DNA from 3 places in the Bradyrhizobium sp. CCBAU 53421 genome. Region 2 is predicted to be linked to each of the others. Evidence: predicted binding sites of a transcription regulator. Region 2 holds the regulator's gene; each other region holds the start of a gene.
What was found. Region 2 encodes LexA, which represses DNA repair genes until DNA is damaged. Its sites were predicted from a motif close to TGTTCNNNNTGTGTTCNG; they were not measured.

Region 1 (10,297 bases), 4.1 Mb from region 2:
TTAACGGGCAGGCGACAAGCCACTTTTGCCTTTATTTATAGGCTTTCTTGGTTGGTTAAGGCGCGGGCGTTAAGCGTTTCTTCACGCACGAACAGCGCATCAGCAACGGATTCGCGCCGTGGCGAGCGATGACACCGCTATCATTGGCAGCAGTTGTCAGCGGACTCGCTGCTAGCGTTCGTGGGCGCCGTCATTGCGAGGGCTCGTCGCGCCGACTTGTCCGCCGAAGCCTCTCGGCGAAGGCGGAAGCCATGGCGAAGGCAGAAGCTTTAGCGAGGGCGTAAAATCATCTCTACTCATGCGGCAGGATGGACGATTTTACTTCACGCGCAATGGCGCAAAGAAGAATCCACCTCGGCATCGCGCCGCGCGCGTCGGTCGGATCGGTCCACCTGGTAGACAGCAGGAGAGGGTGAGGAGGCGCATTGTCGGGTTACGGTTTATACGTGCTCTCTCCGGCGAGACCGGGCTTGTTTGCCATCGCTTCCGCAAAAGCGCTTTCGCGCCTTGCGAGAGGATACCAGCCACTGGGGCGTCAGGACCACACGCTCTCACCGTCCGCGATGAGGGCGCTCGTGTCGCGCGCTTCTCGCGTCCACCGCATCCCGCACCCAACGTCCGTGACGATGGCGATACGCCCCTCTCCGAGGAGGCGGGACGCGCTGCTTGCAATGCTTTCTTTGCGGAGGCTGGATAGGGTGTGTCGCTTTGAAAATGTTAGGGAGTTTCGAGCTTTGGCGCACGCGTCGGGGTAGGCGCTTGGGCTACACCAGCGCAAATTTTTCCTAGCCAGGTTTAGAAAATGACAAGATCACCTCTCGCCGCATGCGCCCATCGAGCGACTCCTGCCCCTTCCTAACGGATGGAGGGGGGAGGTAGCGACGGTTGGCTGGCAGGAGCCTAACGCGTCTTGTTTCATTCTTTAGGCCCGCTCTTTCTGCCACCGCAGAGACGATCTTTGCGTTTGGAATGAACGTCCCGCGAACCGTATTTTCTCCGACTACGTAGATGGCTCTGCCACCCGGCTTTAGAACACGGGCCGCCTCTGCAACGGCTCGGCGCATGTCCTCGATGTAGTGAGCAAGTACAGCCTCATGTCTCGGGGATAGGCGGGGGCTCAATTTGAGACCCGACATAATATTTTTGATGACGTCATCCTCGTGAGCCTCTTTGTCGCTCGTCTCATTCCCCACACTCTCTGCTCGGATGTCCGTGAGCTCCCCAATATTGTAACCCATCCAAACTAGCGAAAACTTGCTGCAGCGCATGTAGTCGATTGCGTTCAGGTAGGGTGGGGAGGTCAGAACAAGATCGATAGCTCCGCTGGCGATCGCTAATGATCGTGCATCGCCAAGTGCAGCCTGTGTCGCGGGACTGTTGTGAGCTTGATCTTGTCGAATGCAATTCTTTAGGACGTGAACTGTTGCCTTAAGAAACTTCCCAAACGGCTTCACCGGGGCGGTTTCGAAAGCCTTGTGTGGGCGGCTGTGCGAAAGATCCATCGCAAGAGAGGCGCCGGCTTGTTTCGTGATGATAAGACGCGAGAAGGCGCACCAAAGTACATCTCTCGTACGGTCGTCCTGGACCCTAAGAATAGCTTCCGCTAGAGCCGCCAGCTGACGACGCGCATACGGATCGAACCAGTATCGAATGAACTTTCGCGTCTCGTCGTCAGCGTGACGCGGATACGCGTCGGCTGTACGTCGGTTGCTGAAGTCGTTCCGAGCGCGCACGAGAACCTCAGAGGCCTTGCGCTCGACTTTGTCCACGTCGATCTCGCTAGTCCAAACGCGAGTAAGCAAGACGGCCAAGGGGTCAATATCTACACCCACTGCGGTATGCCCCTTAGCGCGGGCAACGGCTAGAACCGTACCGGAGCCCATCATCGGGTCAAGAATGCGGATGGGCTTCGTCTCGGCTGCGATAATATCGAGAGCAATCCCAGGAGCCATCCTCGCTGGAAAGGGATGAACAGGTTCACGCCCGAGTGTTTCGTATATGGTCTTCTTAAAAGTCTTGCTCACCTCTGCCCCACAAATGAGCCTGCGGCCGTTGCCAAGTGACGAGAGAAAGACGCGACGTTTGGATTAGATCGCCGCGTAGCGCTCGCGCACACGAGATTTGAGTGTCTCGGGAATCAAACCTATCCCGCGCGACACCTTGTACTGCAATTCGCCCCGATTTCCCGCCAAATCGTACTGCGCTCGCGGTGGCCTTGTTACGCTCACCCAAGCATTTTCGCTCTCCTGAAAGCTGACGATTGTGTGCAAATCAGCGAATGTCAGCGTCACGAGTCCATCGGTTCCGCAAACAAAGACAACAAAGGAGTCGGGAAACCTGTGCTCAAGGTCGAGAAGATCGGCCGCTTGATCGATCGTAAAGGTGAAGCGCCACGGTGACATCCGCTTCGACGAATGTTTCACATAGACGCCAACTCTTCCATTCACGACGAATGCATTGATGCGCCCCTCGCGGATAAACGGACGAAAGGAGATCGAATAGTCACTCTCGATCGCAAGTTGTCTCAGGACTACGCCCTGGTAAAATTCATAATCGTCAAGCATGTTTCACATTCTTCAAAAAGCTGATGTTGCCGTTGAATTTATAGATGACTCGAGCCTTCTTCTTGTCGTTAAAAAAGATCTTGAAGTGATGTACCGCATCGGGAAATTCGCGGCGCACCTGTCCGAATAGGCCTTTCGTTCGCTCGATCTTTACTTTGTCAGCGTCCTTCATATTCTCGATGGTGCTCGATTGATGAATTGCTATCGAGCTCGGTCCATTCGGAAGGATGCGTTGGACATACTGAACAAGATAATCTGGCAGTGAGTCTCCAATTTCAGCTTGCAGCCGTCTTAGGCAAGTAAGGGGATCATTTGTTTCTTTAATGATTCGCTCTATCCCAGCCGAATAGTCAAAGATCGGAAACGACATCTCGCCCTTATCGAGAAGGACATTTGCCTTGTCTATGCTGCTGGGCGCCACGGCTGCGATCCTTTGATCCGCGAGCCAAACGGGCGACCCTTTCTTCGTCTTAATGGCTTCTAGTGCGAGTTTGTGGAAAACAAAGCAACGTTGCCAGTCGAGGTACAGTTGCTCGGGAATGGTCAATTCAAAGTGCGGCAAATGCTTCTTGCGAGAGCCAAACATTCGAGCGCGCTGGATGTATGTATCCTGCTGAATCTTGTGCTTCGAATCACGCGTGAAAAACATTGATAAAAGATTGTCAAAAGTCACGCCGCGCGAAACGATGTTTCCGCCGATTACAAAAGTGAACATGGCGGCCGGCGAAGTTGCCGACTTGAAGTCGACGTTCTTGTCCCTTTCGCTGTTCATGATGATAGTGGTGGTTTGGTCGCAGTTCTTGACGATGTAGCCGAGTATTCTGCTCGCTTGTTCGGCGCCGTATAGCTTTGCTGCGATCTTGTCTAGCTCGCGTGTGTAAGACTCGAATTTCTTTGAATGGACGTCAGATAAGGCGTTCATGACGTCATCAATGGGCTTCTTATCAGAGCGGTGATCGAGCTTCTTTCCGCTCGTGTGAATCAGCATCGAGAAATTCTCATCGACGCCAGTCGACAAGTTCAGTGCTGCTACGCGGACGAGAAATCGAAAAATAGCTTCTCGAAGGTACTTCGGACTGTCGTCGGTGTCCGGAAGTGTTTGCAGAGAGAAGCCAACCGGAGTGTCCAACGGGAAGAATACGTCTTGACCAGTGTATGCTTCGTGCGGGGGGAAGTTGACCCACCTTTCGTTGTCGTTGTCGAAGGTGTTGTTCAAGTCAAGTCTAGCGGGTGTGGCTGTTACGCCGATATAAACTCCGTCATGACTGATCAGCTGCTTGATGAGCGCGTTGATCCGCGTTACGTCGCCCTTGTTGATGAGCGCGTTCGGTGTCGCGAAGTCGGCTTCGTCGTCGATTACGACCTTCTCGCGCACGCGTTCTAGTTTTTGATTCAGCTTTGCGAGATCGCTAGCATTCTTCTTGCAGAAGATGACATGGAAACCCGTCGCGAAAGAGTACTCGGGATCAATGACGTCAGAGAAGTTACGAGCGGCTGGTGACAGATTTGACCGCTGAAACCTATCGAGATTCTGCTGGAGCAGCTGAACGCTATCGTTCAATAAGTGAATGATAACTCGGTTTCCATCGTCGAGTAATTTTGCGGTAAGGCAGATCATCATTTCCGTCTTGCCGCTTTGTGGCTCGCCGTAGATCACGAACGAACTCGTGCCCGCACGCAAAGTCTCGCAAGCGCTGGAAACCGCAGCCTCCACGCAAGATGTCTGTTTGTTGAGTTTCTTTAGGCGATTGAGTTGACCCAGGTAACGTTCGCGCTGGGCCGCGATCCCCCTCAGCTCTTCGACATTGACCGCCAACAGTCGCCCCTTCTCTATCGCAGTTGAGTGTTCTCGTTCCTGCGATCATAGCGGGTGGTTTGTCAGCGGCATAGGGTTCGCTTACTTCTCCGATGGTCGAATTGTCGCAAAACAAAAACGGCCGGGTCATCCGACCCGGCCGTTCAAAACTCTCAACGCGAATTCCGCTCGCGCGTCTCGCTCAGCTCGCCTTCTTCACCGGCGCCGGCTTGCCGACCTTCTTCTCGATCGCGCGCTTCAGTTCGAGAGCGCGGGGCGAGAGCACGTCGGCCTTGGCCTTGAGCAGGTAGGCGTCGAGGCCGCCATTGTGGTCGACGCTCTTCAGCGCATTGGTCGAGACGCGCAGGCGCACGTTGCGGCCGAGCGCATCCGAGATAAAGGTCACGTTGGCCAGGTTCGGCAGGAAGCGCCGCTTGGTCTTGATGTTCGAGTGGCTCACCTTGTGGCCCGTCTGGGGGCCCTTGGCCGTCAGTTCGCAGCGCCGGGACATCTTACAAAATCCTTATTGCATCCCCGCCTCGTCTCAGGCGTGCATTCGCACGGCCCGCGCGGGGGTTTTGAATTCGCGTCCATTTTCCAGGAACCGCGGGTGTATAGGGGCAGAATAGGAGAGCGTCAAGATTATATCGCCGCATGGACGTCCCGGGAAATGGCGGTTCATAAGCCGTTCCAGCCACTTAACCGCGGATATGGCAACCATATAAAGGGCGTATTCGGCTGCAAGTCTTGGTTCCATAAGAGATGCGCGTGTTGTCCGGCCGAATTGAAGGACCAAAATGGACGACGAACAGAGCGCCGATAGCAGGACCGTCAGGTAGGTTAAGTGACCACCGCCATTGCCATTTTGCCCCCGCTCGGCCGGCTCCTCGGCCTGTGCGCGGGCGCATTGCTGCTGTTCTGCGCCGAGCGCGCCAGCGCCCAGGGTCGGCTCGACGCCCAGTATGAGGCGACGCTCGCCGGTATCCCGGTCGGCAAGGGCTCCTGGACCATCGAAATCGGCGACGACACCTTCTCGGCCGCGGCCCAGGGCGGCACCGCAGGCCTGTTGAAGGCGTTCTCCGGCGGCACCGGCTCGGGCGCATCGCAGGGCCGTGTCGTCAACGGCTCGCTGGTCGCCTCCGCCTATACCGCAACCACCACCACCTCGAAGAAGTCGGAGACGATCCGGATGGTGCTGGCCAATGGCGGCATCAAGGAATCCGCGATCGAGCCGGAGCCGCCGGTCGATGCCGACCGCCTGCCGGTGACCGATGCGCAGAAGAAGAACGTGTTCGATCCGATGACCGGCTCGTTCCTGCGCGCGCCCGGCAATGCCGAATTGATGAGCCCGGATGTCTGCCGCACCGGCGCCGGCGTGTTCGACGGCCGCATGCGTTACGACCTCAAGCTCGACTTCAAGCGGGTCGAGATCGTCAAGGCCGAGCGCGGCTATCACGGCCCGGCGCTGGTCTGCGCGCTCTATTTCGTGCCGATCTCCGGCTACATCCCGGATCGACCCGTCATCAAATACCTCGCCGCCCAGCGCAACATCGAGATCGCGTTCGTGCCGATCGCGGGCACCCGCCTGCTGGTGCCGTTCCGCATGACGATCCCGACCCCGCTCGGCCAGGCCATGCTGGAAGCGACGTCCTTCGTCACCACAGCCGCGCCGCCGCGCGTGGCGAAGACGCAGTAGCCTCTCCACCTTCTCCCCTTGTGGGAGAAGGTGGCGTGGACGCAGTCCACGCCGGATGAGGGGTCTCTATCCGCGGAGACAGACCCCTCACCCGGCTTCGATGCTACCGCATCGAATCCACCCTCTCCCACAGGGGGAGAGGGTACTTCGGAGGCGCTGCGCGGGACGCTCGGGAATGCAACAAACGTCACCAGAATCCATTTGACTCTTGCCCGCTTCTGATTCGACTCGTCGGCCCCTGGAATTTAAGGAATTCAGTCCGCATATCCTATGCTTGTGGAGCCCTCTCAAACTTGATCTAGTGCCGCCGCATCAAGACTCGCCGAGATGTTGCGGTGAACGTTTCGGGTCTGGAATGGAGTCAGCGATTCGGCCGCGATTCGTTCTAGACTCGTTCCGAAGCTTAAGGGTGGCGCGGAAAGCGTCGCATTGTGAGACAGATTTTGCGAAAGGATGCGTGAAGGAGTGAACCCCGAGGCGTCAGTCTTTCACCGTCACCCTGAGGAGGCCGCGGAGCGGCCGTCTCGAAGGGCGACGGCCCTGCTGTCCCAACTGGCAGATCGTCGCGCGTGGAAATATCTCGGCCGTGCATCCTTCGAGACGCGCTGACGCGCTCCTCAGGATGACGGGTCAGGGATCTTGCCTTCAATAAAAGAAACACCTGCAAAATATGGTTTTCTCAACTTCGTTCGGAAATGACCGCGTGCCCGGTGCGGGCGTCACTGCGGTGCTGGGGCCGACCAACACCGGCAAGACGCATCTCGCCATCGAGCGCATGCTGGCGCATTCGTCGGGCCTGATCGGGCTGCCGCTGCGGCTGCTGGCGCGCGAGGTCTACAACAAGATCGCCGACCGCGCCGGCGTCGACAACGTCGCGCTGATCACCGGCGAAGAGAAGATCAAGCCGAAGGCGCCGCGCTTCTGGGTCTCGACCGTGGAGGCGATGCCGCGCGATCTCGACGTCTCGTTCCTCGCGGTCGACGAGATCCAGATCGCGGCCGATCTCGAGCGCGGGCACGTCTTCACCGATCGCATCCTCAATCGCCGCGGCCGCGACGAGACGCTGCTGCTGGGCGCTGCGACGATGCGGCCGATGATCGAGCGGCTGCTGCCGGGCGCCTCGATCGTCACGCGGCCCAGGCTGTCGCAGCTCGAATTCGCCGGCGACCGCAAGATCACGCGGCAGCCGCGCAGAACGGCGATCGTCGCGTTCTCCGCCGATGAGGTCTACGCGATCGCCGAACTGATCCGCCGCCAGCATGGCGGCGCTGCCGTGGTGCTGGGCTCGCTCTCGCCCCGCACGCGCAATGCGCAGGTCGCGATGTTCCAGAACGGCGACGTCGATTACCTCGTCGCGACCGATGCGGTCGGCATGGGGCTCAATCTCGACGTCGATCACGTCGCCTTCGCCTCCGACCGCAAATATGACGGCTATCAATTCCGCCGGCTGACGCCGGCCGAATTCGCCCAGATCGCCGGCCGCGCCGGGCGCGCGACGCGCAACGGCACCTTCGGCACCACCGGCCGCTGCGCGCCGTTCGAGCCGGAGCTCGTCAACGCGCTGCAGAACCACACCTTCGACAGCGTCAAGATGCTGCAATGGCGCAACGCCAGGCTGGATTTCTCCTCGCTCGGCGCGTTGCAGGTGTCGCTGGCGCTGACGCCCAATCATGAGGCACTGACGCGGGCCCCGGTGGCGGAGGACCTTCGGGTGCTCGAACATGTCGCACGCGACGCCGAGGTGCGTGAATGGGCGCATGGGGCTAAGGCGGTGGAGCGGCTGTGGGAGGCCTGCCAGGTTCCGGACTACCGGAAGCTGTCGCCGGCCGCCCATGCCGAACTCGTGACCACGCTGTATGGCTTCCTGATGCAAAAGGGGCGTATCCCTGACGCATGGTTTGCCGCCCAGGTCGACCAGGCCAACCGGACCGACGGCGATATCGACACGCTATCGGGCCGGATCGCGCAGATCCGGACCTGGACCTTCGTTGCCAACCGGCCCGACTGGCTCTACGACCCGGACCACTGGCAGGGGATCACGCGCGATCTCGAAAATAAATTATCCGATGCGCTGCATGAACGGCTCACGGAGCGTTTCGTTGACAGGCGGACCAGTGTATTGATGCGCCGCCTGCGGGAGAACTCAGTTTTGAATACGGAAATTGGCAAGACCGGTGAAGTGATCGTGGAAGGCCACGTGATCGGCCGGCTCGATGGTTTCACCTTCGCACCTGATGCGGCCGAGGCCGGCAGCGACGCCAAGGCGCTGCAAGCCGCCGCCCAGCAGGTGCTGGCGCGCGAGATCGATGCGCGTGCCGAGAAACTGGGCGCCGCTCCCGACGAGCAGTTCGTGCTGACCTCCGACGGCACCATCCGCTGGACCGGCGATGCGGTGGCCAAGCTCGTGGCCGCCGACGACGCGCTGCATCCGCGGCTGCGCATCATTTCCGACGAGCGGCTGACCGGCGCCTCGCGCGAAGCCGTGCAGACCCGGCTCGATCTCTGGCTCAAGACGCATATCGAGAAGCTGCTCGGGCCGCTGTTCGAGCTGTCCAAGGCCGAGGATATCCAGGGCATCGCCCGCGGCATCGCCTTCCAGCTCGTCGAGGCGCTCGGCGTGCTCGAGCGCAGCAAGATCGCCGCCGAGATGAAGGATCTCGACCAGCCTTCGCGCGCGGCGCTGCGCAAATACGGCGTGCGCTTCGGCGCCTATCACATCTACTTCCCGCAGCTCCTGAAGCCCGCGGCGCGCTCGCTGGCCTCGCTGCTGTGGGCCGAGAAGCAGAGCAATGTCGACATGGCTGCGCTGTCGAACGTGCAGCATCTGGCGAGCAGCGGCCGCACCTCGTTCCCGGTCGACAAGCAGCTCGCGCGCGACGCCTATCGCGTGCTCGGCTATCGCCAGTGCGGCGAGCGCGCGGTGCGCGTCGACATTCTCGAGCGGCTCGCCGACCTGATCCGCCCGGCGCTGGCCTGGCGCGAGACCTCGCCGGGCGAGAAGCCCGCGGGTGCGTTCGACGGCCGCGGCTTTGTCGTCACCCAGGCGATGACCTCGCTGACCGGCTCGGCCGGCGAGGATTTTGCCTCGATCCTGCGCGCGCTCGGCTACCGCATGGACCGCCGTCCGCCGCTGCCGCCGAAGGCTGTCGAGGCTGCGCCGGTTGAGGCCACGGAGGCCGTGGTCGAGAGCACCGAGACCGTTGCCGCCGAGACGCCGCCGACCGAGGCGACGTCTGATGCCGCCATCGACGCGCCGGTCGATGCCGCCGCCGAGGCCACGGCCGATGCGCCGGAGGCTGCGACAGATCAGCCGGTGTCGGGCGATCCTGCACCGTCGGCCGCGCTGCTGCCCGACGTCGGCTTTGCCGAGGTGGTCTCCAGCGAAGCGACGCCGGTGGTGATCGAGACCCATCAGGATGCAGTGGCCGAGCGCGCCACGCCGGTCGACGCGCCCGTTGTTGCCGAAGCGTCCGCCGCTGAAGCCCCTGCTGCTGAAGCACTCGCCGAGCCCGCGCCGGCCGTGGAAGCCACTGCGGAGACACCGTCAGAGCCCGGCGCCGAAGCGCCTGCGGAGACGGCGAGCGCTGATGCTGCACCCGCCGAGGCCGCTCCCGCCGCCGCGGAGACGCCGGCCGAGCCGCAACTGGTCGAAGTCTGGCGTCCCGGCGGCCGCTCCGACGAGCGCCGTCCGCATCATCGCGGCCACGACCGCAACCGCGGCCGGCATCAGAACAAGCCCGCCGAGGGCGCGCAGGCCGCCGAGGGCGGTGGCGAAGGCGAGAAGCGCGAGCATCATCGCCGGACGCGCCGCCACCAGGATTTCCGCACGCCGCGCCCCGGCGCGCCCGCCGAGGCGGCGGCTGCGCCTGCCGATGGCGCGCAGGCCCGCGACAATAGGGACGACAAGGGCCAGCGCCGCGAGCGGTTCGAGGGCAAGGGTCGCGATCGCGACAATGAGCGTCGCCGCGACAACAAGTTCGGCGGCGATCGCAAGGGCGAGCGCGGCGATCGTGACCGTGGCGGCCGCGATTTCGGCAAGGGCGGCCGCGACAAGCGCGAGAGCGGCCCGTCGCATCGGCCCTACGCCTCGAGCGCGCCGCGCGAGCGCGACCGTCCGATCGATCCGAATTCGCCTTTCGCCAAGCTTGCGGCCCTGAAAGAGCAGCTCGCCGGTCGGAAGGAATAATCGGACATAGCGTTTTCGAGCGAAGTGGGCACCGGTTCGCGTGAAGAAAACGCGTC
Region 2 (10,297 bases):
GTGCGATCGCCGCCTCGCAGCCGTCGCAGTCGCGCAGCGCCCGCGCCTTGACGGGCCCGGCGGTTGCGCCACCGGTGTCGACCAGGCGGTAGCGGCCCGACTGCGCAAGCCGGTCGCGGACGCCCCTTGTAACGTCGGCCAGAGTGGCGGCGTCCGAGCCGGCAAGGCCGGACGACGGTGCCGCGGAATTGTCCTCGAGCTCGAATTCGAACACCGCGAGCCCGATCGGCGCCACGGCGGCGGTCTGTGCCGCCGGCAGCGCGGCGGCGAGCACGGCGCGCACCTCGCGCGACACGAACATCCGCGCGTGGTCCCATGCTTCGTCATTGTCGCCGCGGAACGTATAGAGCTTTTCGTACAGCACACGGCTCGCTTCGGCATCGATGACCGCGACCTTGGCCCACTGGATCAGCGTGCTCATCTTCTGCACGCCGCCGACCACCTTGATCCGGGCCTCACCTGCGGGCGCCGTGGGCGCGACCAGGCGATAGCGCGGCTCCGCGGCGACATCGGCACGCAGCGCAGCCATGAACGCATCGAGCCGCTTCTGATGCGCGGCGGTCTGGTCGATCACCTCGCCCGAGGTGTCGACATAGCTGAAATCATCGATGCTGACGCCCAGCGGGGATGCCGCCGCGGCGCCGGTTTCAGCGCGCAGCGGACAAGGTCCGGCCAGAAGGCCGATCAACGCGAGGGCGTGCAAAACGAGGCGGGACTGGCGCATGATCTGGACCTTTGGCTGCTGGCGCGGTCGGTTCGATCGCAGCCTAGGCTGGCCGGCATCCGCGCCGCAGCGGAGCGCCTCCCGGCCGGAGCCGGGAAAATCTCACGACCGTGGTCCGCACTCAAGGCGACGCTTCTCGACGCTTGTGTTCTGCCGTTTAATGGGCGTGACGGCCTTGCCCGCGAACTGGGCGCCGAGGCTCGTCTGCGACCTCTGAGGATACGCCGATGTGGAACTGGTCCGGAAGCGATCTGAAGCTGCGGCTGACGTTGCGCGTCGCGGCGGTGGCGCTGCTCTGCTTTGCAGCCATCTCCGGCTACTTCCTGATCGATGCCGACCGCTCGGTGCGCGCCAGGATCGCTGCCGTTGCCGATGTCGCCGCCAGGACGCTGGAGTTGCAGCAGAGCAAGATCCAATGGCTGAACAATCCGCGCTCCGAATTCCCCGATCTCGACAGCGTTGCCGGCTCGGTCATGGCGCCGGGCCTGTGCCTCGCCTTTCGCAGCAACAGCGGCGAGATCAGCCAGCGCTTCTGCGGCGGCACGCAGACCGATACGGCTGCGCCGCCGCAGGCCTTCGCAGCGCTCTATCGCCGCCTGTTCGATCCCGGCCGCGAGGCCGTGCGCCCGGTGCTGTCGCGCGGTCAGGCGATCGGCGAAGCCGTGGTCTGGGTCGATCCGGCCGTGCTGACCGCGCAAGCCTGGCACGATGCCGGCCGCCTGATGGCGGTGCTCATGATCGCGCTGCCGCTGCTCTGCGCGCTGGTCTATGCGGCGCTGTCGCGCGCGCTGCGTCCGACGCGGCTGATCCGCGACGGGCTCGAGCGGATCGCCGCCGGCGACCTCGCCGCGCGCCTGCCGCCGTTCGACCTCGCGGAATTGTCGGCGATCGGCGACGTCTTCAACCAGCTCGCCGAGCGCCTCGCTGCCGCGCTCTCCGACCGCAATGCGCTGACGCAGAAACTGATCGTGGTGCAGGACGAGGAACGGCGGCATCTTGCGCGCGAGCTGCACGACGAGTTCGGGCAGTCGCTGGCGGCGATCCGCGCGCTCGCCGCATCGGCGCGCCTGACCGCGGCGCAGGATTGCCCGCCGCTGCTCGCCGAATGCGACGGCATCGCGCGGACCGCGACCGACATGATGGAGACGTTGCGCGGCGCCCTGTTCAGGTTGCGCCCGCCCGATGTCGACGAACTTGGACTGGCGGCCAGCCTGGAGGGCCTGATCGCCGGCTGGAACGGCCGTAGCCGCGGACAGCCGCGGTTCGAGATCGCCATGTCGGGATCGTTCGAACGCATCCCCGCCTCTGCCGGCGCTAACCTCTACCGCATCGTGCAGGAGGCGCTCACCAACGCAGCCAAGCACGCCGGCGCCACGCGCGTGTTGCTGCGGCTGCAGATGCGCGAGGCGACTTCGGACGGCGGCGATAGCGAGATCGTGCTCGCGATCGACGATGATGGCGGGCCGAGTGACCCCCAGTTCAAGTCCGGCATGGGCCTGCTCGGCATGCGCGAGCGGGTCGCGGCGCTGGGCGGGCGGCTGAGCTTCGCGGCCGGTCAGCCCAATGGCTCGTCGCTCCGCGTCACCGTTCCCGTCGTCACCGGTCCGGACACCGCCCCCGTGGAACGCGCGGCATGAGCACGACGGCGCGAACCATCATGCTGGTCGACGATCACGCCGTCGTTCGGGAGGGCTACCGGGCGATGCTGCAGAAGCAGCCCGGCCTCTCGGTCGTCGCCGAGGCCTCCGACGGGGTCGAGGCCTACCGCCTCTACAAGGAGACCGGACCCGACCTCGTCATCATGGATCTGTCGATGCCCGGCATCGGCGGCATCGAGGCGATCCGGCGCCTCAGGCAGTGGGACAAGCGGGCAAGGATCCTGGTGTTCACCATGCACCAGAACGCGGCCTTTGCCGTGCAGGCGATCCGCGCCGGCGCCAGCGGCTATGTCACCAAGACCAGCCCGCCGGAGACGCTGGTGCACGCGGTGATGGATGCGCTGGCGGGCAGGATCGCGATCAGTCCGGACATCGACCACGAGCTCGCGCTCAGCCGCCTCGCCGGCGAGACCGCGGCAGCGGATCTGCTGACCGCGCGGGAATTCGAGGTGCTGCGCATGCTGCTCGCGGAGAAGACCACCGACGAGATCGCCGAGGCGCTGCACCTCAGCCCCAAGACGGTCGCGAACCTGCATTCCCTGATCAAGGACAAGCTTGGCGTCGGCACGGATATCGAGCTGGTCCGCCTCGCGCTGCGGCAGGGCATCCTGACGCAGATCGATCTCGGCGAACGGTAGGCCCGCGGCGGGAGCCGGCTCGCATTGCCAGCCGCACTCATCGCAGGCGCTCAAAGAAAGGCCCCAGCGAGGGGGTACACGCTGAGGCCAGAGCAACTTGGTCACGCAATCCTAGACCTTGCCCCGACACTTTCCCTTGCTCGTTGGGAGTACCGGAATCGTACGGAGCCGAAGACTGAACCTCATTGCTCTCTCGCCCGTATCCATCACGTCAGGATTTTGCCATTCCTCCTGGGGCTAGAACCAACTCCGTCCGTCGTATTTCAATGCGGGCGGCGTTGATCGTTTCTGGCCTGCAACGAGACACGACCGCGGCGCAGACACACTGACGAAAGTTCCCGGGCAGGAACCGGAACGGATGCCAACCGACGTGAGTTGGACAGCATGATGTTGAAGGATGGAGCGTCATCGCCGTGACCCGAAAAACCCTGCAAGCACGTTCGGAGCAGGCGCTTGTCGTCATCATCCTCAGCACCGGCGCGCTGATCGCCTACCTCGGCCTGGCGCTTTCCAGGATGTGAGAGGTGCGCCCGGCAGCCGGCAAGTCGCTGCGCACCAAAAGCCCGTAAGGTCCCAACCGGTGCAACGCATTGCGTGTCGTTCCGGCGCAGGCTGGGACCCACAATCACAAATGCCGATTGTTGTGCGACGCTGGGGCCACAGCCCTCTTTGACAATACACTCCTGAGGTCATGGGTCCCTGCTCTCGCCGGGACGACAGCATCTCGCTCCGTCGCATGCCTGCCGCACAAATCGAGGACATTGCCGGCCGCCTGCAATTTTCGTACACGGTTCCACGCAATGACCTCGCAACTCTCTCCCGATTCCGTCGACGTGCTGCTGTTCGATATCGGCCGCGTCGTGCTCGACATCAACTTCGAGAAGGCGATGGCGCACTGGGCGCAGCAAGCCGGCTGCGCGCCGGCCGACCTCGCCACGCGCTTTGTGGTCGACGACAGCTTCAAGCATCACGAGATCGGCCGGATCGACGACGCGGCGTTCTTCGCAAACCTGCGCCGGACGCTCGGCATCGAGATCACCGACGCGCAGTTCCTGGAAGGCTGGAATGCGATCTTCACCGGCGAGATGCCGGGGATTGCGCGCCTGCTCGCGGCGGCCTCGGAGCGGATGCCGCTCGATGCCTTCTCCAACACCAATCCGGCCCACGTCGCGCATTTCTCGGTGCTCCATGCCGAGCTGCTCAGCCATTTCCGCACCGTCTTCCTGTCCTCGACGATCGGCTTTCGCAAACCCGACGCCGAGGCCTACGATCATGTGGTAAAAGCCATCGGCGTGCCGGCGTCGCGGATGCTGTTCTTCGACGACCTGGCCGCCAACATCGAAGGCGCGCGGGCGCGCGGCCTTCATGCCATCCACGTGACATCGACGGATGACGTGGCGAGGGCTCTGACTGCACTTGGTATTGAACATTAGGAATTGAGGAGCTCCGAGCGTGGCCCTGATGCCGGTTGCCGATGCCCTGTCCGCCGTCCTCGCCGGCGCCGAACCGCTGCCGGAGGAGATGGTCGCGCTCGATGCCGCCTACCATCGCACCCTGGCGCGCGACCTCGCCGCGCGCCGCACCCAGCCGCCGCAGCCGATGTCGGCGATGGACGGCTATGCCGTGCGCGCGACCGACGCGGCTGACCTGAAGGCCCGCCTCCGGGTGATCGGCGAAGTCGCGGCCGGACGGCCATTCGAGCGCACGGTCGGCGCCGGCGAAGCGGTGCGGATCTTCACCGGCGGCGTGATCCCTGACGGGGCCGACGCCGTCATCATCCAGGAAGACACCGCCGTCGAGGGCGACCACATCACGATCACCGAGCTAGCTGCCGCCGGACGGCACATCCGCCCGGCCGGTGTCGACTTCCGTGAGGGCGACGTGCTGCTCGCCGCCGGCAGCCGCCTCTCCGACCGCGCGCTGTCGCTTGCGGCCGCCATGAACTATGCGGAGCTCGCGGTGCGCCGCCGCCCGAAGGTCGCGGTGCTGGCGACCGGCGACGAGCTGGTGATGCCGGGCTCGCAGCCCGGCCCCGGCCAGATCGTCTATTCCAACGGCTACGCGCTGCGGGCGCTGGCCCGCGCCGAGGGCGCCGAGACCGTCGATCTCGGGATTGCCGCCGACACGGTGGACGCCACCACCGCAGGCATCCGCCGGGCGCGGGAAACCGGCGCCGACATCCTGATCACGACCGGCGGCGCCTCGGTCGGCGACCACGACCTGGTCAAGCAGTCGCTGGAGGCCGAAGGCGTCGATATGGCGTTCTGGCGGATCGCGATGCGGCCCGGCAAGCCGATGATGCATGGCCGGTTAGGGGCGCTGCGGGTGATCGGCCTGCCCGGCAATCCGGTGTCGTCCTATGTCTGCGCCTTCCTGTTTCTGGTGCCGTTGATTCGGGCGCTGAGCGGCCGAAAAATGATTCATCATCGCCGCGCGAGCGCCCTGCTCGGCCGCGACCTCGCTGCCAACGACCAGCGCGAGGACTATCTGCGCGCGCGTCTCGAGACGCGCGAGGACGGCACGCTGATCGCAACGCCTGTGATGCAGCAGGACTCGTCGCTGCTCGGGAATCTCGCTGCGGCACGGGCACTTCTCGTGCGTCCGCCGTTTGCGCCGGCCGCTGTTCAAGGCAGCGAATGCGAGATCCTGACGCTGCCCGAATGAGACTTTCGCGGCTCGCCGATTGCGCGTTGCAGAACGCGTTCACCTGAAATTAAGTGGTTGCGGAACACATATCGAACATATAGTGTCCGTTCATGATTTGTTTCGAGTACTGGTGTCTACAAACGGGAGACCACCAGGGAGCGCTTGCAACGAGCACCGCGCTCCTGAGGTCAGCCCCGCCTGCGGGTCCCACCTGAAGAGTCTCGGAATCGAACGACGCTATCAACCGGGGGAATACTCGAGATGCTCACGCGCAAACAGTACGAACTTCTGCGTTTCATCAACGAACGTCTGAAAGAGGCCGGCGTGCCGCCCTCCTTCGACGAGATGAAGGATGCGCTCGACCTGCGCTCGAAGTCCGGTATCCACCGCCTGATCACTGCGCTGGAAGAGCGCGGCTTCATCCGCCGCCTGCCCAACCGCGCCCGCGCTATCGAAGTCATCAAGCTGCCCGAGCTGTCGGCCGGCGGCAGCAACGGCCGCCGCGGCTTCACGCCGAGCGTCATCGAAGGCACCCTCGGCAAGCGCACCAGCACGCCGCCGATTGCCGAGGACGACGGCAACCGTCCGGTCGCGGTCCCCGTGATGGGCCGGATCGCCGCCGGTACGCCGATCGAGGCGCTGCAGACCCGCAGCCACACCATCAGCGTACCACCCGACATGCTCGGCGCCGGCGAGCATTATGCGCTGGAAGTGCGCGGCGACTCGATGGTCGATGCCGGCATCCTCGACGGCGACATGGCGCTGATCCAGCGCAACGACGTCGCCAACACCGGCGACATCGTGGTGGCGCTGATCGACGAGGAGGAAGCCACCCTGAAGCGCTTTCGCCGCCGCGGTGCATCGATCGCGCTGGAGCCGGCCAACACCGCCTATGAGGTGCGCATCCTGCCGCCGAACCGGGTCCGCATCCAGGGCAAGCTGATCGGCCTCTATCGCAAATACTGATTTCAAATACTTGCGGCGGCGAGGAACGAGCAACACATCGGAATCGTTCCTTGATAGATGGCGTAACGTGCCGCCTGCCCGATGCGCTCCGATACCTCCCACGCAGCGTCGCGTGTTTGTGATCGGGGCGTTCGTCGAGCAGTCGTACAATCGCCCAGAAACGAGGAGACACTCGTTCGTTATCGTCCACTCTGGTAGAGGCCCTATGCCTCAAGGAGAGGCACGGGTCGCTACCCTCGAACAGAGGAGCCATCCGATGTGTGACTATAGTCTGCACGCCGTGGCGTCGCGCCCCGCCATTGTTGGAGAGACGCTGATCACCACGACTTTCCGCGGCACGTCGACCCGCGGCTTTGCTTCGGAGAATGATCCCACGGTCGCGGTCTGCATGCTGCCGGGCACCGAGCTCGCTTTCGCCGAGAACGTTCGCTACGACAGCCGCTGGATCTGGACCAAGACGATGAACTTCCGCGTCGGCGTGTTCAACGAAGTCGAGCCCGACGTTCCCGATCGCCATCACGACGCGGTCGAATTCCCCGACGGCAGCCATGTGCTGGTGACCCAATTGGTCGAGGGACAACGCGTCAGCGTGCTGCAACTGCCGGCACTGCATCCGCCGGTCGAGCAGAAGCCGAAGGTTGTGGAGCGGCGGCCCTCCGCATTTGCGTCGCTGTTTTTGGGTTGAGCGCATCGTCGCCGCGGAATGAGCGATCCGGCGGCGGGTGACCTTGAGCGATTTCGAGCGACCCCGGACGCCGGGTTCCGGGGCGCGGCAGGAGATTTGCGTCGGCGGCCGGCTTGGCGCATCATTGGGCACGGAGGACGTGCACTCACGGAAACCTGCTCAACGGAAACCTGCTCAGTGGTCGACAAGGTCACATGGCAAAAGGCTGGACGCGTCACGGAGCCGGGCCGCTACATGTTCCGGTTCGGCTGGCTGACCGTGACGGCTGATGACCTGAAGGTCTGGGAGCAATTCCCGGAGGCTTCCTTCACCCTCGTCAAGAAGCCCGATGCCGGCCCCGACTCCGACGAGTTCCATCTCGGCCTGTTCGAGCTGCCGACCGGACCCTCACCCGACAACGGCTAATCCTCGCCCTGCAGATCGGTCTCGGCCGGCGTCGCATCCACGGCGGGCCGTGGCGCGGCAGCCGGCGCGCGCAGCGTGGTCTCGCTCTCGCCATCACCGGGCACCGCCGGCGACCACGGCCGGTCGATCCCGCCGGGCTTGACCGCATCGACGGCGTAGCCGTCCCTGATACGCCGGAGCACCAGCGCGCCGTGGCGCCGCAACCGCTCGGCGTCGATCACCGAGGCCGCGCAATCCTTCGGCGCCGGCCGCGCCGTCACGATCAGCGCCGCGCGCTCGCAATCATCAGCCAGCGCCTCGGGCCGGCTCACCAGCGCGACGAAGGCGCCGCCGGGCCCCTGCGTCACGCAGCCGCCCGGATCGCAGGAAACACCCTCGGCGAGCGAGGCGTCCATAGCGGTCCTCGCATCGGCGTCCGCCGCCAGCCACTCCTTGATGAGGAAGGCGTCCTTGGCGCTGTGCATCAGATGCAGCCGGCCGTCGCCGCCCCGCACCGCGACATTGCGGCCGTCGGCGGAGACCAGCACGTCCGGCTGTGGCACCCGCACCGCCCAGACCGAAGCCGCCACCAGCAGCACCGCCCCCGACCAACGCAGCGGCGTGCGCAACAGCCCGAGCAGGATCAGGCCGGCGCTGGCCATGATCATCGGCCCGGCCCCAAACGCCGCCATCCGGCCGACCGCGCCGGGGAGCGCGGCGACCCATTGCGTCACCAGGATCATCCAGTCGATGCCAAACCCCATGATCGCCCAGAACACGCCGTCGAAGCCGAACGGCATCGCAAGCAGCCCGAGCAGGCCGGCCGGCATCACGACCGCCGAGACCACCGGCATCGCTGCGAGGTTGGCCAGCAGCCCGTAGGGCGTCACGCGATGGAAATGGAACGCGGCGTAGGGCGTGGTCGCGAGCCCAGCCACCAGCGAGGCCAGCATCAGCATGGTGAGCTCGCGCCCGCCCCACAGAGCGACCCGCGCGGTGGCGGAATGGTCGGGCGACGCCAGCAGGTTCGGCAGCCCGATCTGCACCAGTGCCACCAGCCCGAGCGTCGCGGCAAACGACATTTGGAAGCTCGGATGCACCAGCGATTCCGGCGCGATCGCGAGCACGATCAGCGCCGCCACCGCCAGCGTGCGGAAGGTGATCGCGCGGCGATCGACGATCACGGCGATCAGCACCACGGCCGTCATGAAGAACGATCGCTGGGTCGCAACCTCCGCCCCCGACAGCAGCAGATAGAACGCCGCCGCGACCAGCGCGGCCGCCGCCGCCCATTTCTTGATCGGGTGTCCGGCCGTCAGCGCCGGAAACAGCGCAAGCAGCGCGCGGATCGTGAAGAACACGACGCCGGCGACCACGGCCATGTGGTAGCCGGAGATCGACAGCACATGGCCGAGCCCCGAGATGAACATCGCGTCGTTGACCGGCGTCGTGATCGCATCGCGCCGCCCGGTGAGCAGCGCCGTCGCGATCGCGCGCTGATCGCCGTCCAGCGTGGTGCGGATGCGCGCGTCGATGGCGTCGCGCAGCCACTGCATGAAGGCGGCATAACGCAGCGCAAGGCCGCCGGTCGCAGGCGGCTCCTTTGTCCTGACCGCGCCCATCACGAAGCCGGAGGCGCCGATGCCCTGGAAATAGAGGTCGCGGCCGAAATCATAGGAGCCCGGACGCTGCGGCCCGAGCGGCGGCATCAGCCGCGCCTTCAATTCGACGAAGCTGCCGACATCGGGCGCGGTGCCCTTCTTCACTGAGAGCCTGACGCGCTCGAGTTTTGGTACCTCGCGCTGGCTTTCCATCGACACGACGCGCAGTACGAAGCGGTCGGTTTTCTCCCTGATGTCGCGCGTCTCGACAAAGCCGGTCAGCGCCACGGAAAATAGCGGCCGCGCCAGCACGCCATGGGCGATCCGCGCGGTCTTCCAGGTCGCCGTCGCAAAGCCCGCAGCGACCGCAGCCAGCATCACGATGGCGGGAAACACGCTGCGCCGCTGCAGCAGCAGCGCCAGCAGGCAGAGCGCGACGGCGACGCTGGCGGCGACCGACAGCACCGGCTCGTGCTCGGCCCCAAAATAGAACGCAATGCCCGTCCCGAACGCCACCGGCACCCAGGGCAACAGCCGCCCGGCGCCCGCCTCCGCACGCGCCCATTGCCGCAGCGTCTCGACGAGAGGCCGCCAGATGCTGGCGCGCGCCGGAACATAGCCGCCGGCTGGCATAGCCGCGCGCGGCGGCCACGTCCCCGCGTAGCCGCGTCTGCCGCCCGGCGTTGTGCCCTGCTCCGCCATTCCGCTCGCGATCCCTGCCGGGCTGCGAAGCTACCGGAAGTTGTGACCTCACTGCTAGCAGAACGGATGCAGAATACCGCCGGGCAAGGCCGGGATACCAGGACCGACCTTTGTCGCGGCTCCCCGCGCCAGGCCCAGATGTAGCCTGCGTCAAACCGATCAAGCCGAAAGTCTCATTAGGTACCGATCCCATTGGGACTAGACTAACCCGATGCCTCCACCCCCGGACAGACGGGACGAGGCAGTGACGGCTCGCGGCACCTGACAGCCGCTGGAGCTCTTCTCAGGTGGCC
Region 3 (10,297 bases), 310 kb from region 2:
CGCGCTTCACCGAAAGCTCGGAGATCTCGCCGATATGCTTGCCGCCGATCTTGACGCACAGCGCCTCCGGCTTCAGGCGGTAGCCGTGGCAGCCCTCGCAGGGCACGTCGGAGAAATACTTGCCGAGCTCCTCGCGGGCCCACTCGCTCTCGGTCTCGCGGTAGCGGCGGTCGATGTTGGTGACGACGCCCTCGAACGGCTTCTTGGTGTCGTAGGAGCGGACGCCGTCCTCATAGGAGAACTTGATCTCGTCGTCGCCGGAGCCGTGCAGCAGCGCGTTCTGGACCTTCTTGGTCAGGTCCTTCCACTTGGTGTCGAGCGTGAACTTGTAGTGCTTGCCGAGCGCGGTCAGGGTCTGGATGTAATAGGGCGAGGACGATTTCGCCCATGGCGCGATCGCGCCCTTGCGCAGGGTCAGCTCCTTGTCGGGGATGACCAGGTCCTCGTCGATATGCTGCTCGACGCCGAGGCCGCCGCAGGCCGGACACGCGCCATAGGGGTTGTTGAAGGAAAAGAGTCTGGGCTCGATCTCGGGAATGGTGAAGCCGGAGACCGGGCAGGCGAACTTCTCCGAGAACAGGATGCGCTCGGGCCCGCTCTTGTCGTGGATCTTCGCGGTCTTCTTCTTGTCCTCGGCGGCGGCCGCGGGCGCGTCGGCGTATTCGATCACCGCGAGGCCCTCGGCGAGCTTCAGCGCGGTCTCGAAGCTTTCGGCGAGGCGCTGGGCGAGGTCGGGGCGCACCACGATGCGGTCGACCACGACGTCGATGTCGTGCGGGAATTTCTTGTCGAGCGCGGGCGCCTCCGCCAGCTCGTAGAAGGTGCCGTCGATCTTGACGCGCTGAAAGCCCTTCTTGAGGTACTCGGCGAGCTCCTTCTTGTACTCGCCCTTGCGGCCGCGCACGACGGGCGCCAGCAGATAGAGGCGGGTGCCCTCGGGGAGCGCCAGCACGCGGTCGACCATCTGCGAGACGATCTGGCTCTCGATCGGCAGGCCGGTCGCGGGCGAATAGGGCACGCCGACGCGCGCCCACAGCAGGCGCATGTAGTCGTAGATCTCGGTGACGGTGCCGACCGTGGAGCGCGGGTTCTTCGACGTCGTCTTCTGCTCGATCGAGATCGCCGGCGACAGGCCATCGATCTGGTCGACATCCGGCTTCTGCATCATCTCCAAAAATTGCCGCGCATAGGCCGACAGCGACTCGACGTAGCGGCGCTGCCCCTCGGCGTAGATGGTGTCGAATGCCAGCGACGACTTGCCGGAGCCGGACAGGCCGGTGAACACCACGAGCTTGTCGCGCGGAATCTCGACGTCGATGTTCTTCAGATTGTGTTCGCGCGCGCCGCGGATCGTGATGGCGCGCGATGAGGAGCCGGCGTTCTGTTGGCGCTTCGCCTTGAGCACTTCATCCATTGCGACAGTTCCGGGCGCATGATCGGGCGCCTTTTGGGCGCGCATCGCCGGTGATGCCGGGAGCTTGCGCCGATGGGGTGTGAAGACTGGAACGTAGGAAGAACGGTCGACAATTTCCAGTGCTGAGTCGCGTCCATCAACGGATAGTTTGCCTGTTGGCAGCAGCCGTCAGCAGGGGTCGGTTCCGCCAGGGCCTTTTCCCGCTCCGATGGAAGCGGAACGGGCTCTCGATTTCTGTTTTGCCGCGGTTTTCTCGACGCGAACCGGGATCGATCCCGGATCAAGTCCGGGACAGGCCTCGCTCGAAAGCACTCATAAGCAAAAAGGCCGGCGCGAGGCCGGCCTTTCCGTACGATCTGCGCGCAGATCGATCTCAGTATTCGGCTCAGTACTTAGCTTAGTACTTGGCGACGATCGGGCCGCCGAAGTGATAGTTCACGCCGAACTGCACGCTGTGCAGGTTGAGGTCCGGCGAGGCAACGCCGAAATAGGTCTCGCTGCCGAGGCTGCGATACAGGTACTCGCCCTTGATCGACCACTGCGGGGCGATGAACGCCTCGATGCCGGCGCCGACGGTCCAGCCGGAGTGGAAGTTGCTCTGCGAGGCGGTCACGCCGAGCGCGCTGACGCTGATCTTGTTGTCGACCCAGGCGTAGCCGCCGGTGCCGTAGAACAGCACCTTGTCGACGGCGAAGCCGATGCGGCCGCGCGCGGTGCCGAGCGCGTCGATCTTGCTCTTCACGGTGACGCCGAGCGTGTTCACCGAAGCGTCGACGTCAGCCCATGCGCCGTCAGCCTCGAGGCCGTACACGATGTTACCGGCCTGCCAGTTGTAGCCGATGGTGCCGCCGGCGAAGCCGCCTTCCATCTTCGGATTGCCGGAGTCCTCGCTGGCATAGCCACCGAAGCCGCCGATGTAGAAGCCGGTCCAGTTGTAGATCGCGGCCGGCGGCGGCGCCTTCACGTAAGGCGCGCGTGCCGCCATATCGGCGGCCATTGCTGGTGCAATTGCGCTGAGGGCAAACATGCCGGCCGAGGCCAGCAAAACATTCCTGATTTTCAAAGTCCCAGTCCCATTTTCTTGTTGTCCCCTTCAAACGTTGAAGGGAGCGTCACAGCAGTGTCGCGTGACGATCATGTGTTTCTACATAGAAACCTCGGAAGTTGTGTATCCGTGAAACCACAATGCACGGAAAACGGCCCAGGCGTGGCGCGCGCTCGCACGCAACACAAGAGCCGGCGCGCGGCCGGCTCTTGTGTTCGTCGTGTACGTGCGTGTGCGACCGCCGGTAGCTCAGTATTTCGCCGATACGACCGGGCCCGGCGAATTGAAGTGGTAGTTGATGCCGAGCTTGACGGTGTGGAAGGTGTCCTTCCACTCCGAGCGATCGTTGAGTGTGGGCGTGTACTGGATCGGCGCGACCTTGCCGAGATCGATGTAGTTGTACTCGAGCTTGGCCGACCAGTTGACGGCGAACCACGCTTGATTCGTGGCTATGGTTCGGCGCGCCGGCTGCGCAGGCAAGCCGGTCACAAAAAGGCCGGCGCGAAGCCGGCCTTTCCTTAGGTCAAATCCGAGTCGCGCGATCAGTAGCGCGCAACCACCGGGCCGCCCCACTTGTAGTTCACGCGGACGGTGACGAGGTCGACGTCCTGGCGATCGCGGATGCTGCTGAACAGCGCGCCGGCCGGCGTGGTGAGGTTGTAGGTCTTGTCCTGCATGAACAGGTGGTCGTATTCGACACCGGCGGTCCAGTTCGGCGCGAAGCCGACTTCGATGCCGGCACCGATGGTGCCGCCCCAGCGGGTGTCGCTGGCGCTGCCGGCGAGGACGCCGGTCGGCGTGAAGTAGGTGTTGAAGCGGTTGTCGGTCAGCGCCGCACCGCCCTTGGCGTACAGCAGCACGTTGTTGACGGCGTAGCCGATCTGGCCAGTGAACAGGCCGAACGCGTCGATCTTGCTCTGGTTGGTGAACAGGCCCGGGAACAGCGCGCTGTTGTTGCTGCCCTTCAGGTCGGCCCAGTCGCCCTGCGCTTCGAGGCCGAACACCCAGGCGCCCGCCTGCCAGCGATAGCCGATCTGGCCGCCGGCGACGCCGCCGGTCGCATCATGGCAACCATCCGATCCGATGAAGATGCCGCCCGGGACCTGGTCCCAGCAATTGTGGCTCGAGCCCCAGCCGCCGTTGACGCCGATGTAGAAGCCGCTCCAGTCATAGACGGCGGCGATCATCGGCGGCGGCGCCTTGGTGTAGGGGCGTGCCGCAAGATCGGCGGCCGCGGCCGGCGCAGCGAATGCAATCAGGGCAACCGTACCGAGCAAAAACTTCTTCATCGTGAAACTCCCAGCTCCCAATCGGCTTCCAAAGGGTCCCGAAGCGCGATCTCAGACGCGAGCGCCCGTCTGATGGGTGCTAGCTATACGCTGATTCAACCGGAAGCGCCGTCTCCCAAAAGCCACACTCGCGGAAGAAGTGTGGCCGTTGCAAGGCATTGATTTTTCGCCGGTTTTCTCGTGCTGTGGAACCGGCAGGCAGCCCCGGATCGAAATCGGATGCCGCTCGACCGGCGCCGGCGGGCTCTACGGCTGGTTGTGGCGAACAAAACTGGAACATTGTCGGCGGCGGTGCTATATCTCGATATCCGTGGATAAACCGCGCGACGGCAAAGGCAGCGAGCCGGCTCCGGCGTATAGGGTCATCCACGACGCCTGCAAAGTAAGTGGCGAAGGTTGAGAGTGGCGGCCGATGTCCGGACGCCCGGTTTTGAGTGGAGATGATGCGATGGCAGGAAGCGTGAACAAGGTGATCCTGGTTGGAAACCTCGGCAAGGATCCGGAAATCCGGCGGACGCAGGACGGCCGTCCGATCGCCAATCTTTCCATCGCCACCTCGGAAACCTGGCGCGACAAGGGCACCGGCGAGCGCAAGGAAAAGACCGAGTGGCACCGCGTCGTGATCTTCAACGAAGGCCTCTGCAAGGTCGCCGAGCAGTACCTGAAGAAGGGCGCCAAGGTGTACATCGAGGGTCAGTTGCAGACCCGCAAATGGACCGACCAGAGCGGCGTCGAGAAGTACTCGACCGAGGTCGTGCTGCAGGGCTTCAACTCCAACCTCACCATGCTTGACGGGCGGGGCGGCGGAGGCGGCAGCTTCTCCGATGACGGCGGCAGCGATTTCGGCTCGTCCGGTCCGGTCAGCTCGGCGCCGCGCCGTGCGGTCGCCGCCGGCGGCGGCAGCCGCAACAGCGACATGGACGACGACATCCCGTTCTGATCGCGGCTCGCGCGTTCCAGCGCTCCGCCGTTCCGTGAAGATTATTTCGCGGAACGGCGTGGCGTTTTGTCGTGGCAATATCTTCGTGTGAATTATGATGATAACTCTCTAAACGTCTGTAGTGTCTTGTCCGGCTGATGGCGTCCCGTGTGGGTTCCTAGGACTTTGACACAGGCAAATGTAAATGATATTTACATTGGCCTGCGGCAAGTGATGTCTGGCCGCGAGCTTCACTCGAGGGCTGCCATCATGAGCCTCGCGCCATTGCTCGACGCTGCGCCTGCGATCCCGCTCCACGCCTTTGCCGCGATGGCCGCCTTCGTGCTCGGCTCCATCCAGCTCGCCGCACCGAAGGGCACGCTGCCGCACCGGACGCTGGGCTGGATCTGGGTGATCCTGATGCTGGTCGTCGCCGGGAGCTCGTTCTGGATCCACCAGATCCGGCTGCTGGGCCCGTGGAGCCCTATCCATCTGCTGTCGATCTTCTCGCTGGCCATGCTGGTGCTCGGCGTGACGGCGGCGCGGAGCCACAACGTTCGCCGCCACAAGTTCACGATGATCGGCATCTTCTTCGGCGCGCTGGTCATCGCCGGCCTGTTCACCTTCGTGCCCGGGAGGATCATGCACGCCGTGGTGTTCGGGCACTGAGGGAAGCGAAATCGCGCGTTCCGTGCGCAATTCGGCACTCGCCATTGGCTTCCCGCGCCATGCAGCGATCGAAGCCGGCAACAAGCCCGTAAGTGCATGAAAAAACGAAGGGAAAAACGGCTTGCCGGAGCCGCGCAAGGGTGGTTATCAGGCCCCCGATGGGCTATATGATTCCCCAGCAGAACTGACCGGATTTCCCCTTTGTCCGATAACGACGACCACAAGCCCGGCGAGCCGCCGGGGCCCTCAGATATTCGTCCCGTTTCCATTCTCGACGAGATGAAGAAGTCCTACCTCGATTACGCGATGAGCGTGATCGTGTCGCGTGCGCTGCCCGATGCGCGCGACGGGCTCAAGCCGGTGCACCGGCGCATCCTCTATTCGATGCATGAGCAGGGACACACGCCGGACAAGAAGTATGTGAAATCCGCCCGCGTCGTCGGCGACGTGATCGGTAAATATCACCCGCACGGCGACCAGTCGATTTACGACGCGATGGTCCGCATGGCGCAGGATTTCTCGCTGCGCGTGCCGCTGATCGATGGCCAGGGCAATTTCGGTTCGGTCGACGGCGATCCGCCGGCGGCTTATCGATACACCGAGGCGCGGCTGACCAAGGCGGCGCTCGCCGTGCTGGCCGACATCGACATGGAGACCGTCGATTTCCAGCCGAACTACGACAACTCCGAGAAGGAGCCGTCGGTTCTGCCGGCCCGGTTCCCGAACCTCTTGGTCAACGGCGCCGGCGGTATCGCCGTCGGCATGGCGACCAACATCCCGCCGCACAATCTCGGCGAGGTGGTCGACGCCTGCGTGGCGCTGATCGACAATCCGGCGCTCACGATCGACGAGCTGATCGACATCATTCCCGGACCTGACTTCCCGACCGGCGGCGTCATCCTGGGCCGCCAGGGCATTCGCAGCGCCTACCATCTCGGCCGCGGCTCGATCGTGATGCGCGGCAAGGTGACGATCGACACGATCAGGAAGGATCGCGAAGCCATCGTCATCACCGAGATTCCCTATCAGGTGAACAAGGCGACGATGGTCGAGCGCATTGCCGATCTCGTCAAAGAGAAGAAGATCGAAGGCATCGGCGACCTGCGCGACGAGTCCGATCGTGACGGCTATCGCGTCGTCATCGAGCTGAAGCGCGAAGCGGTGCCCGACGTGGTGCTGAACCAGCTCTACCGGTTCACGCCGCTGCAGACCAACTTCCCGGCCAACATGCTGGCGCTGGATTCCGGCCGTCCGCAGACCATGAATCTGAAGGACCTGCTCACCATCTTCGTCGCGTTCCGCGAGCAGGTGGTGACGCGGCGGACCAAGTTCCTGCTCGGCAAGGCGCGCGATCGCGCGCACATCCTGGTCGGCCTTGCGATCGCGGTCGCCAACATCGATGAGATCATCCGGGTGATCCGGACCTCGCCCGATCCGAACACCGCGCGCGAGGCCCTGATGTCGCGCGACTGGCCGGCGCGCGACGTCGAGGCGATGATCACGCTGATCGACGATCCCCGGCATCGCATCAACGAGGACGGCACGCTGCGGCTGTCGATGGAGCAGGCCAGGGCGATCCTCGATCTCCGGCTGCAGCGCCTGACCGCGCTGGGGCGGGACGAGATTTCCGAAGAGCTCGACAAGCTCGCGGCCGAGATCGCCGACTATCTCGACATCCTGCGCTCGCGGGCGCGCGTGCAGGGCATCGTCAAGACCGAGCTCGCCGAGGTGAAGCAGCAGTTCGCGACGCCGCGCAAGACCGTGATCGTCGAGCAGGAAGGCGAGGTCGAGGACGAGGACCTGATCCAGCGCGAGGACATGGTCGTCACCGTGTCGCACGCCGGCTACGTCAAGCGCGTGCCGCTCTCGACCTACCGGGCGCAGCGCCGCGGCGGCAAGGGCCGCGCCGGCATGCAGACCCGCGACGAGGATTTCGTCTCGCGCCTGTTCGTGGCCTCGACCCACACGCCGGTGCTGTTCTTCTCGTCACGCGGCCAGGTCTACAAGGAGAAGGTCTGGCGGTTGCCGATGGCTGCGCCAAACGCGCGCGGCAAGGCGCTGATCAACATCCTGCCGCTGGAGCAGGGCGAGCGCATCACCACGATCATGCCGCTGCCGGAGGATGAATCCTCCTGGAGCAATCTCGACGTGATGTTCGCTACCACCAGCGGCACCGTCCGGCGCAACAAGCTGTCCGATTTCGTCGACGTCCGCCGCTCCGGCATCATCGCCATGAAGCTCGGCGAGGGCGAGGCGATCGTCGACGTGCAGATCTGCACCGAGCGCGACGACGTGCTGCTGACCGCCGCCGGCGGGCAGTGCATCCGCTTCCCGGTCACCGATGTGCGCGTCTTCACCGGCCGTACCTCGATGGGCGTGCGCGGCATTGCGCTGGCCGAGGCCGACAAGCTGATCTCGCTGGCGATCCTGCGCCATGTCGAGACCACCTCGGACGAGCGCTCGGCTTACCTGAAAATGCGCCGTGCGGTGGCCGGCGAGGCCGCAAGCGAAGAGCCGGCGGATACCGAGGCCGAGGAGACCACGAACGCGATCCAGCTGTCGCAGGAGCGCTATGCCGAGCTGTCGGCCGCCGAGCAGGTGGTGCTCACCGTCTCCGTCAACGGCTACGGCAAGCGGACCTCGTCCTACGAGTACCGTACCACCGGCCGCGGCGGTAAGGGCATCGTCGCCATGAGCGTCAACAACCGCAACGGCAACCTCGTGGCGTCGTTCCCGGTCGAGGACGCCGACCAGATCATGCTGGTCACCGACAAGGGCCAGCTGATCCGCTGCCCGGTGGCCGACATCCGCGTCGCCGGCCGCTCGACCCAGGGCGTGATCGTGTTCGACACCGCCGAGGATGAGCACGTGGTCTCGGTCGAGCACATTCCGGAAGAGGAAAACGGCGAGAACGGCAACGGCGGCTAGCCAAGGCGCGGAACTGATCAGGCTCGGTCGAGAGAGCCTCGGGGCGAGCCGGAAGGCTCACCCCGGAGCAATTGGGTGCGAATACAGTCTTCGAACAGCCGTTGGCCAGGACGCACCGTTCCTCACGCTGGCGTTCCGTCGCTGGTTGAGAATGTGAGCTCCGCGTCCGCCATGATATAGCGGACGTACCTGTAGTCGCGGATGAACGTAATTTCGTCGCCTCGCCACTCGAGCCACATGAAGTAGCTTGGCTTGGTCTCCATATCGTTCTCGAATACCGCGATGACTTCTCGGCCCTCCAACCAGGCGGGCGCCAGCCGCATCCGGTCCATTTTTCCGTAGATGCTGAAGAACATTCCAACGTCTATCCGTCCGATCCGGACGGGGTGGGCTGATTGATTGAGCCTCACATCTTCCGCCAGCATCGCGCGCAACCCGTCCCAATCCCGCTGGTTGAACAGGGTGACATACCGCATGACCGCTGCAGAGGGCGGTCTGACATCCGGCGGCCGCGACGCGGTTGCGTTGATCTCGCGAAGACGCGCGCGCCCCCGCGCAAGATGCGCCTTCACGGAATCGACGGTCAGACCGAGCAGCGAGGCGATATCGGCGAGCGGCTCATCGAGGACATCTTTCAGGATAATCACACTACGTTGCAGAATCGGGAGCTCCGCAAAGCGCGATACCGCTGTCCGCACCGCTTCCTGATGCATCAACTGCTCCACAGGATCAGGGCTTGCTCCGTCGACAACGTCGTACGCTGCCTCGATCGGCTCGGCGGCGCGGATGGCTTTGCTGCGCAAGACATCCAAGGCACGGTTGTGAGCGATACGAAACAACCACGCGCGAAGTTGAGGCAATTCGACCATTTCTTCCATGGCGACGAAGGCCTTGGCGAACGTGTCCTGTACGACGTCCTCGCCCTCGATCACCGAGCCCACCAGACGTGAACAATATCGGTGAAGCTCGGGCCGCAATTCTTCGGCGAGTGCGAGAAGCGCGGCCCACCGATTGGCGCTCGAAAGGTCTTCTTCACCGCTCGTCAAGCTGCCGCTCCCTCCATGACGGTCACGCCGGCATCGCCATTGAGTCCGAATACGATGCCGTCGGAGTATTGCGGGTCTTTCAAGATTGAGATCACCAGATCACCGAATTCCCGAGGAGGCATGGGGGCGCCAAAGCGCGCGACAAATTGTTCGGGCGTAATCCCCATCGATCCCGCATAGGCACCAGCTGCCGCATCTCCGATCCCGGTCCCCAGGATCATCTGTCGCGGCACGATGGCCTGAAAACGGATGCCGAGATTCAATTCCTGCGAAACACCATTGGCATACTTGGCCATGAACCATAGCATTCGCTTGGAGCCGCCGTAACCGCCCGACATCTGCGATCCCGTGACAGCGGCGCCGCTTGATCCGACGAGCACTCTGCTGCCCGGCTTCAGGGGTAGATTGAGGGCTGCCTGAAGCCAGAACAGACCTGCTTTGACGTCGGTTTCCCAGGTTGCGGAGAACTCCTCCCAGCTCAACTGATCCAGTCGGCCCATCCGCGGCGTGATGCCCGCGTTGAGCGCCAGAATGTCCGGCTTGATGTCGGAGAGGATTCGATTGGCGGCGGCGCGATCAGTTACATCCGCCGAGATCGTCGTCACCCCGAGCCGATCGCTGGCGGCCTTGAGCGAGTCCGTTCCACGTGCAACGACCGTGACTTTTGCTCCCTCGGCAACAAGCGCTTCAACCAAACCCAGGCCGAGACCGCGGCTCCCGCCGGTGACGACGGCGACTTTATTCTCGAGGCTCATCTATTGGCTCCATGTCTGTCTAAAGCCAAGACGATCGAGGCCACCGAAAAGAGTCAGGCTCTGACCTAGAAGCTGGCACCATCCGGCATGTTTGTTTGACTCTTCGAGTTCCTCCCAGACGACAGCCCAGGCCAGCGTCGGCCGCATCCGACGCTCGTCAGGCAGGCGCGTTCACGCAGCGCTCTCCAGCTCCGTAGTGAGTTTGGGGAGTTCGTCGATCTTTCCGACCTGG

Region 1: XH92_RS41645 (helicase-related protein) is a predicted target of LexA. The motif match lies at 6,437-6,454, and genes of this name have one in related genera.
Region 3: uvrA (excinuclease ABC subunit UvrA) is a predicted target of LexA. The motif match lies at 1,502-1,519, and genes of this name have one in related genera.

Annotation. Positions count from the first base shown of each region.
Region 1 is NZ_CP030047.1:8,998,949-9,009,245, reverse strand. It holds gene XH92_RS41670 (hypothetical protein) at 786-2,024, opposite strand; gene XH92_RS41665 (hypothetical protein) at 2,088-2,564, opposite strand; gene XH92_RS41660 (Z1 domain-containing protein) at 2,557-4,380, opposite strand; gene rpmB (50S ribosomal protein L28) at 4,562-4,870, opposite strand; gene XH92_RS41650 (DUF3108 domain-containing protein) at 5,225-6,055, shown strand; gene XH92_RS41645 (helicase-related protein) at 6,726-10,241, shown strand.
Region 2 is NZ_CP030047.1:4,863,752-4,874,048, reverse strand. It holds gene XH92_RS23300 (DUF3280 domain-containing protein) at 1-724, opposite strand, end outside; gene XH92_RS23295 (sensor histidine kinase) at 952-2,361, shown strand; gene XH92_RS23290 (response regulator transcription factor) at 2,358-3,020, shown strand; gene XH92_RS23285 (HAD family phosphatase) at 3,821-4,453, shown strand; gene glp (gephyrin-like molybdotransferase Glp) at 4,473-5,684, shown strand; gene lexA (transcriptional repressor LexA) at 5,928-6,632, shown strand; gene XH92_RS23270 (hypothetical protein) at 6,889-7,317, shown strand; gene XH92_RS23265 (hypothetical protein) at 7,495-7,722, shown strand; gene XH92_RS23260 (ComEC/Rec2 family competence protein) at 7,719-10,004, opposite strand.
Region 3 is NZ_CP030047.1:5,175,045-5,185,341, reverse strand. It holds gene uvrA (excinuclease ABC subunit UvrA) at 1-1,414, opposite strand, end outside; gene XH92_RS24790 (outer membrane protein) at 1,812-2,471, opposite strand; gene XH92_RS24785 (outer membrane protein) at 2,709-2,939, opposite strand; gene XH92_RS24780 (outer membrane protein) at 3,002-3,748, opposite strand; gene XH92_RS24775 (single-stranded DNA-binding protein) at 4,197-4,688, shown strand; gene XH92_RS24770 (DUF2306 domain-containing protein) at 4,938-5,336, shown strand; gene gyrA (DNA gyrase subunit A) at 5,538-8,264, shown strand; gene XH92_RS24760 (sigma-70 family RNA polymerase sigma factor) at 8,387-9,310, opposite strand; gene XH92_RS24755 (SDR family oxidoreductase) at 9,307-10,065, opposite strand; gene XH92_RS24750 (phosphotransferase family protein) at 10,237-10,297, opposite strand, start outside.